DNA from 3 places in the Actinomadura sp. 3N508 genome. Region 3 is predicted to be linked to each of the others. Evidence: riboswitches for the same ligand, from Rfam matches in the RefSeq annotation. Region 3 holds a riboswitch; each other region holds the start of a gene.
The links. A riboswitch is a leader RNA that binds a small molecule or an ion and turns the genes downstream of it on or off. The one in region 3 is predicted to bind cobalamin.
Positions count from the first base shown of each region.

Region 1 (3,269 bases), on a different contig from region 3:
GGACGCTGCTCAGAACGATCGCGCTAGACGAACCATGGACCGCCCAAGACCTCACCACAGCTTCCGACTGGTTCCAGCGCACGGCCTCGTCGTCACAGTTCATCACCTCGCACCACGCCCTCAGCCTGCTCGCTGAGCAGGGACGAACCCGCCGTGTCCGCAACACGGCAAACCGCCGACTGAATCAGCCAAAGCAGCCACGTTGACTTGATCCACAGGTCTCGACAATTCCTCAGAGGACGACCTGTGCGAAGTGTCTAGCGGTCGAGGAGGCGCCCTGTGCGCTCATCGATGACGCAGCGGGCGCCCATTTAGGTTGGGGCCATGACGACTCTTGCTCAGCTTCGTAAGACCGCCCTCTCGTATCCCGAGACCGTCGAGCAAGCCACCGACTCGGGGAGCGTCGTATTCACCGTGGGCGAGAAGCCGTTCGCGTCGATGGGCAAGGACAAGCTGGTGGAGCTCCGGCTTCCTGCGTCTGATGTGGAGGATGTTCTTGCCGCGCATCCTTCGGCGGAGGCGTTGGGCCGCGGCGGTGTGCGTGTGCCGATCGGGGACATCAATGGGCAGCAGCTCAATCACTGGGTTCGGCTTGCCTGGCTTTCGCAGGCGCCGGAGGGGTTGGCGGCTCGGGTGGCTGCTGGGGGTTCTGCCAGGCCAGGTGAGGTCGGTGATTTGCCGAAGGGCATTGGTGGGCCTGCCACTCGGGCGCTGGTCGGGGGCGGTATCACCTCGCTCAGGCAGGTTGCTGATCTGAGCGATGCCGAGCTGCTGGCCATGCATGGGGTTGGGCCGAAGGCGGTTCGGATTCTTCGTGAGGCGCTAGGCCGCCGGTAGACTCCGGATTGCGGATGGTTCACTCGGTTTTTCCGAGTGTCGTAAGAGGGAACCCGGTGCGAATCCGGGACTGCCCCGCAGCGGTGAGTGGGAACGACCGCCGTCATCACGCACTGGGCCGCATGGCCTGGGAAGCGATGGCCAGTAGGACGCTTCTTCCGGGAAGCGGTGCCCACGAGTCCGAAGACCTGCCTCCGCCCGCGCGCCGGCCGGTGCGCGGTGATCTGCGGCCTCGCGGGAAGGTCTGCGGCGTACGTTCCGTCGTGCGCACCTCCCCGCGCGTCCGCCTATGGCAGAGCGAGGGAAGCCGCCATGAACACGACGATCCTCGGATACCCCCGAATCGGGCCGCGCCGGGAGCTGAAGTTCGCCACCGAGGACTTCTGGGCCGGACGCATCGACGCCGACGCCCTCAACGCGCAGGGCGCAGAGCTGCGTGCGGCTGTATGGACCAGCCTGCGCGACGCCGGTCTGGACGCGATCCCGTCCAACACCTTCTCCTTCTATGACCAGGTGCTCGACACGAGTGTGCTGGTCGACGCCGTCCCCGACCGGTACCGCCGGCTGAAGGGGTTCGACCGGTACTTCGCGATGGCGCGCGGTGTGCAGGACGTCCCGCCGCTGGAAATGACGAAGTGGTTCGACACGAACTACCACTACATCGTCCCCGAGCTGGGGCCGGACACGCGGTTCCGGCTGGCGGACGGCTCCGCCGCCAAGCCGCTGGTCGAGTACCGGGAGGCCAAGGCGCTCGGGATCGAGACTCGGCCGGTGCTCGTCGGGCCGCTCAGCTATCTGCTGCTCGCCAAGCCCGCGGAGGGGGCGCCCCGCGACTTCCGGACGCTCGATCTTCTCGACGGGCTCGTCGACGTTTACGCCGAGGTGCTGGAGCGGCTCGCCGGGTCGGGGGCCGAGTGGGTTCAGCTGGACGAGCCCGTGCTCGTCGCCGATCGCAGCGAGGAGGAGATCGCGGCGCTCGCTCGCGCGTACGCGCGGCTGGGGCGGCTGACGAGCAGGCCGCGGCTGATGGTCGCCACGTACTTCGGCACGATCGGTGCGGACGCGCTGCGCGCCCTGGCCGGGAGCCGCGTCGAGGCGGTCGGGCTGGACTTCGTGGCCGGGCCCGACAACCTCGACGTTCTCGCGTCGGTGGGTGGGCTACCGCGCAAGACGCTTGTCGCGGGCGTCGTGGACGGCCGGAACGTGTGGCGTGCCGACCAGCGGCGGGCGAAGGCCACCTGCGCGGCTCTGCTCGGGCTCGTCGATCAGGTTGTGGTGAGCACCTCCTGCTCGCTGCTGCACGTGCCGATCGATCTGGACGCCGAGACCGCGCTGGATCCGGGCGTTCGGGAGCGGCTGGCGTTCGCGCGGCAGAAGGTCGAGGAGGTCGTCGCGATCGGGCGGACGCTGAGGGAAGATGTTCCGGCCCCGGTCGAGGAGTCGGCGCCCCCTGCGAAGGTCGATCGTGGCGTTCGGGAGCGGCTCGAAGCCCTGGGCGACGGGGCGGCCAGGCGTGGTGATCGGGATGTTCGGTTCGCCGTGCAGCGGGACGAGCTCGGGCTGCCCGCGCTGGCGACGACGACGGTCGGCTCGTTCCCGCAGACCCCCGAGATCCGCCGGGCCCGCGCCGACTATCGCGCCGGACGCGTCACCGCCGACGTTTACACGCGGACCATGAAGGACGAGATCGCCCGCGTCATCGCGCTGCAGGAGGACCTCGGCCTGGACGTTCTCGTCCACGGCGAGCCCGAGCGCAACGACATGGTGCAGTACTTCGCCGAGCAGCTCGACGGGTACGCCGCCACCCAGTACGGGTGGGTGCAGTCGTACGGGTCGCGGTACGTCCGGCCGCCGATCCTGCACAGCGACGTGGCGCGGCCGCGGCCGATGACGGTCGAGTGGGCGACGTACGCGCAGTCGCTCACCAGCAAGCCCGTCAAGGGCATGCTGACCGGGCCCGTCACCATGCTGGCCTGGTCGTTCGTGCGGGACGACCAGCCGCTCGCCGACACCGCCCGGCAGCTCGCGCTCGCGCTGCGGGACGAGATCGCCGACCTGGAGGCGGCCGGGATCCGCGTCATCCAGGTGGACGAGCCCGCGCTGCGCGAACTGCTGCCGCTGCGGGAGGCCGGACGTCCGGACTACATGGAGTGGGCCGTCGGCGCGTTCCACCTCGCGACCTCGGGCGTCGCCGACACGACGCAGATCCACACGCACATGTGCTACTCCGAGTTCGGCGAGATCATCGGCACGATCCGGGCGCTGGACGCCGACGTGACCAGCGTCGAGGCCGCGCGCTCGCACATGGAGCTCGTCGCCGATCTGCGTGACGGCGGGTACGAGAACGGGATCGGGCCTGGGGTCTACGACATCCATTCGCCGCGCGTCCCCGGCGCCGATGAGATCGAGGAGAACCTGCGGCGGGCGCTGCG
Region 1 is NZ_JBIRAX010000010.1:382,886-386,154, reverse strand. Features, by position in the region: gene ACH34S_RS32155 (hypothetical protein) at 1-206, shown strand, start outside; gene ACH34S_RS32150 (hypothetical protein) at 325-837, shown strand; cobalamin riboswitch at 836-1,048, shown strand; gene metE (5-methyltetrahydropteroyltriglutamate--homocysteine S-methyltransferase) at 1,150-3,269, shown strand, end outside.
Region 1: it holds a riboswitch for cobalamin, as region 3 does, so the genes downstream of both, metE (5-methyltetrahydropteroyltriglutamate--homocysteine S-methyltransferase) here and ACH34S_RS12715 (ABC transporter substrate-binding protein) in region 3, are expected to answer to the same signal.

Region 2 (3,269 bases), on a different contig from region 3:
GGGTCATGACCGGCTCCGGGCGCGGGTCAGGCCGTAGCCGCCGACCACGAGGCCGAGGACGCCGACGGCGATGCCGACCCCGCCGAGCAGCCGTGCGGTGCCGTCATCGGCGGACACCGTGGCGGCCGACTTGCCCTGCGTGGTCGCGGTCAGCCCGACCGCGGACTGCTGGCCCTGGCCCTTCGGGACCAGCTTGAGCACGGGCGCCGGGTGCTCGGGTTCGGCCGCCCCCTCGGCGGCCGGCGGCTGGTCCCACTTCACGACCTCGCCGTTCGAGTATGTCTGGTCGGCTTTGAACATCAGTTCTCCGGTGTCGGCCGGCAGCCGTCCCATGGAGACGTCGAACTCCTGGAAGGTGCCGGGGTCGATCTTGCCGCCGGACCAGGTGATCCTGGTGACGGCCTCGGTCTGCTCGCCGCCCTCGGTCTTGATCGGGGTCGCGAGCTTGGTCTTCTCGGCCTTCACCGTCCAGCCGGGGACGGGCCGGACCGACACCGACGACAGCGGACGGTCGGCCGGCAGGTGCACCACCAGCTTGGTGGTGGACGCGTTGTCGCGCTCGTTCGGCACGCGGAACGCCACCTTGGCGTACGTCCCCTGCTCGGCGGTCTTCGGGTTGACGGTGACGTGCGCGGACGCGGCGGTGGCCAGGCCGAGCACGGACACGGCGGCAAGGCCTGCGACGGCGCCCAGCCTGCGGGCGGTGGCGCCGGACGGGCGGGCATGAGAAAGAGAAGGCATGGCGGGTTTCCGTTCGAGTCTACGTACGGGAAATTCCGGAAGCGCCGGGGTCGGCGTCCGGTGACGTACGGCGCTCGCTCAGCGGGTCAGCAGGCCCGCAGGCCCGCAGGTCAGCTGGAAGGAAGTGTGCGGGCGAGCGCCCTCGAACGCGGCGGGGGACCCCGCCGGACGACCTGATGCCGCAGCGTCCGGCCGATCGCCATGAGGGCGGCCGTCGCCGGTGCGGCGGCGGTGATGCGCGGCGGGGCCGCGGCGGGTTCGGTGGTGAGGAACGCGAGCAGCAGCAGCCAGACCAGCCGGATCGACCGGTCGGCCGCGCCCGCGACCCGCCGGGCCAGCGACCACGCGGCCCGCTCCCCGCGGCGCAGCCACCATGCCGCGACCAGCGCGGCGACGGTGTGCGCGAGCGTCATCGTCGCGCCGCCGGTGAGCTGCGTGACGGGCAGCAGGATGTCCGAGCCCACCATCGCCGCGCCCGGGCCGGCGGTGTCGTGCATCCCGGCTTGGTGCAGGGCCGCGGCGCGCGCGGCCGGGTCTTGCAGAGACGCGAAGGGCGGGTTGACCGGGTCGGTGGCGCTCGTGAAGAGCGCGTGCAGCGCGAACTGGCCGCCCAGAAGGCCGCCGAGGATCGTCGCCAATGACCGTTCGTGGCCCGCCAGCACGTGCGTCACGCCCAGCACGGCCACGAACCCCGTCAGGACCGCCCAGATGGGGATCACCGTCCCCGATGCGAGGACGTGCCCGGCGGTCGCCAGCGTGACGCACACGGTGGCGAACACCACCGCGCGCGCGGTTCGGAAGCCCGGTTGCGGGGGACGCGGGGACATGGCGTGACCATCGTCCCACCACATCCGGCGTCCGGATAGTCGCCCCGTGCCCTTTCTGACACGCCCAACATCTTGGGGTTGTGCAAAGATCGTCAACTACATGTAGGGTTCAATCCCGTGCTGGTTCGCCCCCGCCGCTGGTCGGCGGCGCCGTTTCGTCGGCGGGGGCGTCGCAAGAGGGAACCCGGTGCGAGTCCGGGACTGCCCCGCAGCGGTGAGTGGGAACGACCGCCGTATTCACGCACTGGGCCGGAATCCACCGGCCTGGGAAGCGACGGCCAGTAGGACGCGCCTTCGTCCGGTTCCGGGAAGGCGCGGTGCCCGCGAGTCCGAAGACCTGCCCGCACGATGATCCGGGGTCGCCCCTCGGATCGACACGTCCAGGCTTCGCGGGTGGGCCGGGGGCGGAGCGCGGTGTGCCCATCGGTCGGGCCGCTCGTGTCCCGTTCGCATGCCGTCCGCGGGGCGGCTGCGAGGGGAGAGAGCACGTGACACAGGACCTGGCCGTACCGGTGGAGCCGCGCACGACGGCGTTCGCGCAGGCCGCCGCGGCCGTCGCCGCCGAAGTCGAGGCCGCCTGCGACGGGGTGCCGGACGTCGAGCCGGGGCGGGTGCTGGCCGCCGTCCGCACGGGGGAAGGGATGGACGGCCCGGACGCGGCGGCGGTGCTGCGCGATCTGGCCATCGGTGAGGCGAGCGCGCTGGTTCCTTCCGAACCCGGATATTCCAAGGTCGCGGCGCGCCTGCTCGGGCTGCGGATACGGGACGAGGCGACGTCCGCCGGGGTCCGGACGTTCGCCGAATCGGTCGCCACCGCGCACCGGGAGGGTCTCCTCGCGGACGCTCCGGCCGCGTTCGTCGCCGCCAACGCGTCCGTGCTCAACGCCCTCATCGACCCGTCCGCCGACGACCGCTTCGAGTACTTCGGCCTCCGGACGCTCTATGACCGCTACCTGCTGAGGCATCCGCGATCGAGGCTCGTCCTCGAACGTCCGCAGCACTTCCTCCTGCGCGTGGCGTGCGGCTTGGCCGACTCCGTCGACGAGGCCGCCGATCTGTACGCGCTGCTGAGCACCCTCTCGTATCTGCCCAGCTCACCAACGCTCTTCAACTCCGCCGCCCGCCGCCCGCAGCTCTCGTCCTGCTTCCTGCTCGACTCGCCGCGCGACGAGCTGGAGTCGATCTACGAGCGGTACGGGCAGGTGGCGCGGCTCAGCAAGTACGCGGGCGGCATCGGGATCTCCTGGACGAAGGTCCGCTCCCGAGGCTCGCTGATCCGCGGCACGAACGGCCACTCGAACGGGATCGTCCCGTGGCTGCGGACGCTCGACTCGTCCGTCGCGGCCGTCAACCAGGGCGGGCGCCGGAAGGGCGCGGCGTGCGTGTACCTGGAGCCGTGGCACGCCGACGTCGAGGAGTTCCTGGAGCTGCGCGACAACACGGGCGAGGACGCGCGCCGCGCCCACAACCTCAACCTCGCCAACTGGATCCCGGACGAGTTCATGCGCCGCGTCGAGCAGGACGGGACATGGTCGCTGTTCGACCCGAAGGAGGTCCCCGAGCTGGCGGACCTGTGGGGCGACGCGTTCGACGAGGCGTACCGGGCGGCGGAGAAGGCGGGACGGTTCGTCCGGCAGCTCCCGGCCCGCAAGCTCTACGGGCGGATGATGCGGACGCTCGCCGAGACGGGCAACGGATGGA
Region 2 is NZ_JBIRAX010000002.1:946,322-949,590, reverse strand. Features, by position in the region: gene ACH34S_RS10625 (YcnI family protein) at 4-741, opposite strand; gene ACH34S_RS10620 (hypothetical protein) at 852-1,568, opposite strand; cobalamin riboswitch at 1,743-1,907, shown strand; gene ACH34S_RS10615 (ribonucleoside-diphosphate reductase subunit alpha) at 2,057-3,269, shown strand, end outside.
Region 2: it holds a riboswitch for cobalamin, as region 3 does, so the genes downstream of both, ACH34S_RS10615 (ribonucleoside-diphosphate reductase subunit alpha) here and ACH34S_RS12715 (ABC transporter substrate-binding protein) in region 3, are expected to answer to the same signal.

Region 3 (3,269 bases):
TGGACGAGATCCGGTTCCCCGCGTGGGGCTCGGGCGTCCCCGCCGCATCCCGGACAGCGTGAGCCTCGACAAGGCGTCCAGCAGACGAGGCGTCCAGCAATGGCAGATCCGCGTCTGCCTCTGTGAGCGCGGTATCCGGCACGTGATCCCGGAGAAGAAGGACCACACGGGCGCCCGCCTGCGCCGGGCGTCATGTGGCGGACGGCCCCGGGCTTCAACAAGGACCGGTACGAAGATCGCAACACGGTGGAGCGGGCTACCGGGAAGCTCAGCTAGTTCAGAGCCGTCGCTACCCGCTACGACAAGCGCGGGCAGGGCTATCTCGGCATCGTCACCGCTGCCGCCCTCCTCGTTTGGCTCCGATCGCAACCGGAGCCAAACCCGGGCGGGGCGGTTGGTCCTCGGCAGGGACGGCTCGTCGGCTCAGGAATCGAGCACGGCGGCGATGGCTTCGATCTCTACGAGCTGGCCGTCATAGCCGAGCACGGTGACACCCATCAATGTGCTGGGCACGTCATGGTCGCCGAACGCCTCCCGGACGACCTCCCATGCGGTCACCAGGTCCTCCTGCCGCTGGGAGGCAACGAGAACGCGGGTGCTGATGACATCGTGCAGAGACGCGCCGGAGTCCGTCAGAGCGGTCCGCATGTTCTCCACGGCCTTGGCCGCCTGCCCCGCGAAGTCCCCGAGCGCCGCAGTGGAACCGTCCTCGTTCAGTGGGCATGCTCCGGCCAGGAAGATCAGCCGTGACTCGGCCGGGGCCGTGGCCGCGTAGGCGTACTCGGCAACATCGGACAGGGAGGCGGAGCGGATCAATGTGACGGCACGCGGCACGGGCTTCCTTTCGCAGCAGTTCCGGGTCATTCACGACCTTCTCAAAGCTCGGCTCCGCGTTCGACACATTTTTCTGGCCCGTCGACTCCCGCGATGGAGCACGGCCGTCGGCCGCCCGATGGATCTCACGTGCTCGAAGAGACACCCCTGATGCGTGGCGTCACGGGAAGGCACCCGCCATGCCGATGCTGTGGGCACTCTCGGCAGGCGCCTGCGCGTCCGGCCGCTTGCCGACGACCGCATCCGGCTGCGAGCCCTGGTCGGCAAGCCGTCGAGCAAGGCCGTTCCTCGACAACGTGCTGCAAGCCGTCGCGACGGCGTGGGCGGGGATCGTGGCGGTGACGGAGGTCGCCAAGGCGGTGACGTGCGCGGTGTGGCGGTCGGGCCGTGGAGGGTGGCGGAGTCTTACGGAGCGTTAGTGGGAGCTCACTCCGTATCGGGCGGGTAGTGAATTATCGCGCTCCGAGCAGGACGAATCCGGATTCGGCGGCTGATACCGTTGCGGTGCTGCGCGCGAGGAGCGAAATCCGGTGTGAATCCGGTGCTGTCCCGCAACTGTGGTGCCCGAAAGGGCCGAGCCAGGTCGCCTCCCGCGCGTCGACGATTTTCGACCTCGTGGAAGGGCGATCCGTCATGAACGGGCCGCGGCTTCCCTGTAGCCAGGAGGCTTCAGTGAGACCCGTACGTTCCCTCGTCGTGGTGATGGCGGCCTGCGTCGTCACACTCGCCGGTGCATGTGGCGGCGACGACGGCACCACCAAGACGTCAGGCGCGAAGACCGTCACCGTTCAGGCCGCCAACGGCGCGGTGCAGGTTCCGGCCGATCCGAAGCGGATCGTGTCACTCTCCCCCACGCACACCGAGACGCTGTTCGCGATCGGCGCCGGGCCGCAGGTCGTGGCGGTGGACGACTACTCGAACGTCCCGGCGAACGCGCCCCGCACGAAGCTGTCCGGCTTCAAGCCGAACGCCGAAGCGATCATCGCGTACAAGCCCGATCTCGTCGTCCTGTCCGATGACCTGAACGGCATCGTGAAGGCGCTGGAGAAGGTCAAGGTCCCCGTTCTGCTGGAGCCCGCGGCGACCAAGCTGGACGAGGCGTACGACGAGATCAACGATCTCGGCCTGGCGACCGGACATGCCGCGGAGGCGAAGAAGGTCGTCGACGGCATGCGGACCGAGATAGCGAAGACCGTCGCCGCGTCGTCCAAGGCGAAGGGGCTCACGTACTACCACGAGCTCGACAACCAGCTGCACTCCGTAACGTCCCAGACCTTCGTCGGCCAGGTGTACGGGCTGTTCGGGCTCCGCAACATCGCGGACGCGGCGGACAAGGCGTCCGGCGGGTACCCGCAGCTGTCCCGCGAATACCTCCTCAAGCAGGACCCGGACCTGATCTTCCTGGCCGACACCAAGTGCTGCGGGCAGAACGCCGCCACGGTCGCGAAGCGGCCCGGCTGGCCGGACCTGGACGCGGTCAAGAACAAGGGCGTGGTCGAGCTCGACGACGACGTCGCCTCCCGGTGGGGGCCGCGCCTGCCCGAGTTCGCGAAGGCGATCGGCGCCGCGGTGCAGAAGACCCAGTGATCACTGCCCTGATGGACGTTCGCTCGTGAGCCTTCGGCGCCGCCGTTCCGGAGTCGTCCCGGCCGACCGGCTTCCGGCCGGGACGTCCCCGGACGTCCGCGAGGACGTCCGGGGACGTGGTGGTTCGCTCCGGCGGGGGGCGTACTCGGTGCCGCGGCAGCAGGCGCGGTTGCGAGTGGTGCCGCTCGGGGTGGCGGTGGCGCTGCTGGCGGCGACCCTCCTGGCGGGGGTGCTGGTCGGGTCGGCGGGGCTGCCCGTCGGCGGAGTGCTGAAGGCGCTGGCCGACCGGCTGCCGTTCGTGGACGTCGACTCCGGGCTCGCCGTGATCGACGAGAACGTGCTGTTCGAGCTGCGGGTGCCGAGGGCGCTGATGGCGGCGCTGGTGGGCGGGATGCTCGCGCTGGCGGGGGCCGGGTATCAGGGGGTGTTCCGCAACCCGCTCGCCGATCCGTATCTGCTGGGCGCGGCGGGCGGTGCCGGGGTCGGGGCGACCCTGGTGATCGCGCTGGTGCCGGGCGACCCGGGGTACGGGGTGCCGCTGGCGGCGTTCGTCGGCGCGATCTCCGGGGTGTTCATGGCGTACGCGCTGGGCAACACGGCGGGGCGCGGGAACGGGATGGCGAATCTGGTGCTGGCGGGGGTCGCGGTGTCGACGTTCCTCTCGGCGGTGCAGACGTTCGTCCAGCAGCTGAAGACCGAGGAGCTGCAGCGGATCTTCTCGTGGATCCTCGGCGGCGTCGGGTCGGCGGACTGGCACCAGCTCGCCATGGTCGCCCCGTATGCGCTGGTGTCGACCGTGGTGCTGCTGGTGCACGGGCGGCTGCTGGACGTGCTGAGCGTCGGCGACG
Region 3 is NZ_JBIRAX010000003.1:298,591-301,859, forward strand. Features, by position in the region: gene ACH34S_RS12710 (RidA family protein) at 424-834, opposite strand; cobalamin riboswitch at 1,320-1,444, shown strand; gene ACH34S_RS12715 (ABC transporter substrate-binding protein) at 1,507-2,421, shown strand; gene ACH34S_RS12720 (FecCD family ABC transporter permease) at 2,570-3,269, shown strand, end outside.